DNA from 2 places in the Cobetia sp. 5-11-6-3 genome. Region 1 is predicted to be linked to the other one. Evidence: predicted binding sites of a transcription regulator. Region 1 holds the regulator's gene; the other holds the start of a gene.
What was found. Region 1 encodes sigma-54, which starts transcription at its own class of promoters, with help from an activator protein. Its sites were predicted from a motif close to TGGCACNNNNNTTGCTNT; they were not measured.
Positions count from the first base shown of each region.

Region 2: a site for sigma-54 is predicted at 1,430-1,447, ahead of speB (agmatinase). Genes of this name have one in related genera too.

Region 1 is NZ_BLWJ01000001.1:798,585-801,703, reverse strand. Features, by position in the region: gene HXS66_RS03350 (RNA polymerase factor sigma-54) at 439-1,887, opposite strand; gene lptB (LPS export ABC transporter ATP-binding protein) at 2,206-2,946, opposite strand; gene lptA (lipopolysaccharide transport periplasmic protein LptA) at 2,949-3,119, opposite strand, start outside.
Region 2 is NZ_BLWJ01000004.1:315,090-318,208, forward strand. Features, by position in the region: gene HXS66_RS09405 (sigma-54-dependent Fis family transcriptional regulator) at 1-1,181, opposite strand, end outside; gene speB (agmatinase) at 1,576-2,526, shown strand; gene HXS66_RS09420 (YjiH family protein) at 2,880-3,119, shown strand, end outside.

The DNA of each region.
Region 1 (3,119 bases):
CGACAATGCCCAAGCTTTGAACAAAGATCAACGCTGCGCTGCATCGTGGGGCAAGGCTTGTCTTCAACCCAGCGAGGGATATCAGCAGGTTCTTCATGAGCATCGCCTCGCATCACGGACGGAATGGGGCTCGAGAAACCGGCCGTTTGTGGCCAATGTCAGCATTTACGTCGACGTTCGTGTGGCAGGAGTCGGTGGGGACACCTGGCTATCTGTCCGTGGGATGTGAGAGAAAAAGAAAGCACTCTGGAGAAAAGTGGCTGGAAAAATAGGCAATTGGGGGCGTGAAGTCACTCACGCAGTCGCAAGGACAGGCATTGCCAACCGGTATTCAGACGACCGATTGGCAGATGATGCCAGGATGGCAGGTGCAAGGGGGCGAGCTTCAGCGCTCCGACGTGTGGAGCCCGCTGGCCTGCGGGTATCCGTTGTCGAGACTCACGCCAAGCGCTTGCGCTCGCTGGAGGAGGGGATGCCCATGGCCTCGCGATACTTGGCGACCGTCCGGCGCGCTACCTCGATGCCATCACTGGCCAGCAGATCCACCAGGCGTGAGTCGGACAATGGCTTGCGCGCCGGTTCTTCCGAGATCAGCTTGCGAATGCGCGCACGGATCGCGGTGCTGGAGTGCGCGTCACCGTTGCCGCTGCCACCCACCTGGCTCGAGAAGAAGAACTTGAGTTCGAACACGCCTCTCGGGGTGTGGATATATTTCTGGGTGGTCACCCGCGAGATGGTGGATTCGTGCATCTCGACCACTTCCGCGATGTTGGCAAGGATCAGCGGTTTCATGCCTTCTTCCCCCTGCTCGAGGAAGTCGATCTGGCGCGCCATGATCTCGCGGCCCACCTTGAGCAGGGTGTCGTTGCGTGAGGACAGGCTCTTCATCAGCCAGCGGGCTTCCTGAAGATTGTCCTTGAGGAAGGTGTTGTCCGCGGACTTGTCGGCCCGCTTGATGAGGGCGGCATATTCCGGCTGGATACGCAGCTTGGGCAGCGCTTCCGGGTTGAGCTCGACCTGCCAGCCGTGACGCGTATGACGGACCAGCAGGTCCGGGATGACGTAATCACTGGCAGGCTCGCCCCAGGCGGACGCCGGGCGCGGGTCGAGCGCCCGTACCAGACGAATGACGTGATCCAGCTCATCATCATCCAGGCTCAGGCGACGCTTGAGCAGCTTGCGATCGTCATTGCCCAGTGCCTCGAGGAATTGCCGCACCAGACGGCGGGCCTGGGCCAGCAATGGCAGATCGTCCGGCAGCAGGGCCAGCTGCAGCAGCAGGCATTCGCGCAGGTCTCGAGCGAACACACCGGTGGGATCGAACTGCTGAAGGCGCAGCAGGACCTGCTCGAGTTCCGACGCCTTGAGGCCGGGCAGTCCCTGACCTCGCAGGCCATCGACCAGTTCGTCCAGGCTCATGCTCAGGTAGCCGGCCCCATCCACCGCATCGATCAGACTCTCCGCCATCTGCCGTTCACGCGCATCGAGGTCCGTCATCGCCAGCTGCCAGCGCAGATGGTCCTGCAGGCTTTCGACACTGGTGTTGCGATCGAAGTCCGGCCCGTCCTCGCTCGAGCTTCCGCTGCCGGAACTGGTCAGGCTGCCTGCGTGGTCCTGGTAGAGGTCCGACCAGTCACTGTCGAGAGGGTATTCTTCAGGAATCTCGCTGTTGGTCTCGGAGGTGGAGATCTCGCTCTTGTCCTGTGTCTCCGCGACATCCAGCGACTCGTATTCCTCGTCAAGCTCCAGCATGGGGTTTGACTCGAGCGCCTGCTGTATCTCCTGACGCAGGTCCAGCGTCGACAACTGCAGCAGCTGGATCGCTTGCTGAAGTTGCGGGGTCATGGTCAGGGAAGTGCCGAGTCGAAGCTGCAAGGTGGGTTTCATGGGGTCTGTCATTCACGGCAAAGGAACGTGCATCTACGCTATACCGTGGGTCGGGGCACTGACAAGGGGCAGTCGAGAATATTCAAGCAACTTGCATGCCATGTTGCCACCAAGGTGGTATGGACGTCATGCATTCGAGTGAGGTGTGGCAGAGCAGGAGGGTTCACGGGGAGATTACGCAAGCGCATGTCGAGGCGCTTGCGTGAGGGGGCGGGGAACGAGGCCCCGACAGTGAAGCAGGAAGTGGCGGGTGGTGGAGGGTGCTGGTGAGAGCAGAAGAGGTCGGACGGCACTCACCAGGCTGACGGCACTCTCGGGCTAGAGCTTGAACTCATGGCCCAGGTAGACATCACGCACCTGCTGGTTGGCGAGGATGGTGTCGGCGTCGCCATGCGCGATGATCTGACCATCGCCCACGATGTAGGCGGTATCGCAGATGTCGAGTGTCTCGCGCACGTTGTGGTCGGTGATCAGCACCCCGATGCCGCGGTCGCGCAGCTGGCGCACGATGCTCTTGATCTCGCCCACCGAGATGGGGTCCACGCCGGCAAACGGCTCATCGAGCAGCACGAAGTCCGGCTCGGTGGCCAGTGCGCGAGCGATCTCCACGCGGCGGCGCTCCCCGCCGGAAAGGCTCATGCCGGCACTGTCACGAATATGCGTGATGCTGAACTCGTTGAGCAGCTCCTCCAGGCGTGCCTTGCGTCCGTTGCGATCCAGGTCCTTGCGCGTCTCGAGGATCGCCATGATGTTGTCGGACACCGAGAGCTTGCGGAAGATCGAGGCTTCCTGGGGCAGATAGCCGATGCCGGCGCGAGCCCGCTGATGCATGGCGGCGCCGGACAGGTCGTGGTCATCGATGGTCACGCTACCGGCATCCGAGCGCACGAGGCCGACGATCATGTAGAACGAGGTCGTCTTGCCGGCCCCGTTGGGGCCCAGCAGGCCTACGATGTCACCTTGGCGGATTTCCAGCGAGATGTCCTTGACGACCTTGCGACCCTTGTAGGCCTTGGCCAGATGACGAGCGCTGAGGGTACGTGGGCTGGCAGCAGTCATGCTCATTGGTCCTTGCTGGCATTGGCGCCACGTGGCGTCAGGGTCATGTGGACGCGTGACCCCTCGGAGGATGAGGCATCGGTGCCATTGCTGGCATTGACCTGGCGCTTGTCCAGGAAGTATTCCACGTAGCCGCCTTCGAAGGTGTCGTCGCCTTTCTCCAGACGGGCATC
Region 2 (3,119 bases), on a different contig from region 1:
TTGCGGCGACCGTGACGTTGATTGAGGCGAGAGAGGTGTTGCTCGATCAGGGCGGGAATGTCTTCGCGGCGTTCGCGCAGCGGGGGCAGGCTGACGGGGAGCACATTGATGCGGTAGTAGAGGTCGAGGCGGAACTGGCCCTGCTCCACGCGGGCGGCGAGATCTTGATTGGTGGCGACGACCAGTCGGAAGTCGGCGCGGCGGGTGGTGGTGTCGCCCAGGCGGGTGATCATTCCGTCCTGAATCACCTTGAGCAGCTTGGTCTGGGTGGCCAGCGGCAGCTCACCGATTTCATCCAGAAACAGGGTGCCGCCTTCGGCCTGTTCCATCAGGCCCGCCTTGCCACGGTTGCCCGCGCCGGTGAAGGCACCGGCTTGATAGCCGAACATCTCGGACTCGAACAAGCTCTCGGGGATGGCGCCGCAGTTCACCTCGATGAAGGGGCCGTCAGCGCGTTGGCTCCAGCGATGCAGTTGATGCGCGAAGGCCGTCTTGCCGACCCCGGATTCGCCCAGCATCAGTACCGTGGCGTTGGTGGGCGCGACCCGCTTGAGCAGCAGCGCTATCTCACGCATCACGGGGCTTTTGACCTGTAGCTCGCCCAATTCCAGCGCGGCGTCTTCACACTCTGCCTGCTCGCGCGCGGCCTGCTCACACAGGGCACGCCCCTGCTGCTGCGCGTCATGGGTGGTCTGCTCGGCACCGGAGCGCGCACTCCCCACCGCCCCCCAATCACTTTCCCCCGCACTCCCCCCGCCCAGCTCACTGCCCCGCGAGTTACGGCGCAGGTGATCCGTGAAGCGCTGCTGGAGCACCGCATATTCCTGCTGCAACAGCTGGATATCGGTGAGATCCATCGAGCGGCTGACCACGCACTCGAGCTTGCCCGCGACGAATACCGGATGCGCCTGCGCCACCACCCGCCGCCCGGTGGCGGTGAGCTGCATCATCTGCAGCGTTCTCCCCGTGCGCAGCACCTCCAGGCTGATGGAGGGCTTGAGCACCCCGCTGGCTTCCAGGTCATGCACGTTGGCGGCACACAGCGCCTCACGCGTCATGCCATAGACCGCCGCGGCGCCGGGGCTGACATCCATCACCTGGCCATCCGCGCTCACCACGAAGTAGTGGTCATGGGCGGTGTCGATGATGGTCTTGAGAATCTGGTGGTCGAGCTCTGACATGGCGGGCACCTCATGGTCGAGCCTGGGAATCGGGACGGGGCTTTCTGCGCTTCTTTCTCGCAGGTCTTTCTTCCTGACAGTGCGCTGCAAGTACTGCGCTAAAAGACACTCTCGATGATGCCTGAATGTGATCCACAAATGAATCGACGATCCATTTTTGAATCGATATTGACGCACGAGTGATCCACAAATGAATCACTCGACAACCATCTCTTTAGAAAATCCAATAAAATCAATCGACTGAAAATTGGCATGGTTACTGCAAAGCTGGGGTATGCGCCAAGGAGAATCGCCGGCTTTCATGACACCGTCCGGCCAGGCGATCAGGCGAACCATCACAATACCCCGCTCGCCGTCAGCGTATCGCGAGCGACTCAAGACCCTGGAGAGACAGATGAGCGAATTCAATCAGCCACTGGGCGGCAACGACATGCCACGTTTCGGCGGCCCGGCCACCATGATGCGCCTGCCGGCTCAGGAAACCGCAGAAGGCCTGGATGCCGCCTTCATCGGCATTCCACTGGACATCGGTACCTCCAACCGTCCGGGCGCGCGTCTCGGCCCGCGTCAGATCCGTGATGAATCGCGCATGCTGCGCCCCTACAACATGGCCACCCGTGCCGCGCCCTTCGACAGCCTGCAGGTGGCAGACATCGGCGATGTGCCGATCAACACCTTCCACCTGCCCAAGAGCATGGACATCATCGAGAAATTCTACGATGAAGTGCTCAGCCACGATTGCGTGCCGCTCACCCTGGGCGGTGACCACACCGTCACCCTGCCGGTGCTGCGCGCCATCGCCAAGAAGCACGGCCCGGTCGGCCTGATTCACATCGATGCCCACGCCGACGTGAATGACCACATGTTCGGCGAGCCCATCGCCCACGGCACGCCGATTCGTCGCGCCCAGGAAGAAGGCCTGCTCGACAGCCACCGCGTGGTGCAGATCGGCCTGCGTGGCACCGGCTACTCCGCCGATGACTTCGACTGGTGCCGTCAGCAGGGCTTCCGCGTGGAAACCGCCGAGATGTGCTGGTTCAAGTCACTCGCCCCGCTGATGGCCGAAGTGCGAGACATGATGGGCGATCGCCCGGTGTACATCACCTTCGACATCGACGGACTGGACCCCTCCGTCGCACCCGGTACCGGCACCGTGGAAGCCGGCGGCCTGACCATGCCCCAGGGCATGGAAATCGTGCGCGGCGCACGTGGCCTCAATATCGTCGGCGGTGACCTGATGGAAGTCTCCCCGCCCTACGACACCAGCGGCAACACCGCGCTGATGGGCGCGACCCTGCTCTACGAGATGCTCTGCGTATTGCCGGGCGTGCAACAGCGCGACTGATCCAGCAGAACGGCTGAGTCATCAGCACGACTGCGCCAAGACGCTCGCGAACGATCCACGAATGACCCGCTGTCCTGCTGCACCCGCGCCGGGGGCTCGTCCCGCCCTCGGCGCACACAGAATCACCCAGCACGATACGGCATGATGCATCACACAATGCTCGGCTAGAGCCTGACCATTACAACAAGATCTAGGTGACCCGAATGACAACCAGCATCGACCCGACGGCGGATCACACGCCGCCCCGCTCCAGCTCAAGCACTGATTCACGTTCCGACAAGACACAAAATGGCGAGAAAGCTCAGAAAGACCTCATCGCCACCCGCCCGGTGCCGCTCACGGCCAAGGGGCTGATGAAATTCCTGGTGCCGTCACTGCTCGGCGTCAGCTTCTTCCTGGTGCCGTTCAGTGTTGGCGACACCATCAACATCGGCATGGGCCTGATGGCCGATTGGCTCAAGGCCGCGCTTGGCAGCGCCTTGCCCGCCATCGCCGTCGCGGTGCTATGTCTGTCGGTGATCCTCACCGGCTTCGTCAAGTTCGCCAAACCGGCCTGGGCACGTCAGGGCGCGGCACATGAGCTGTTCGATGTC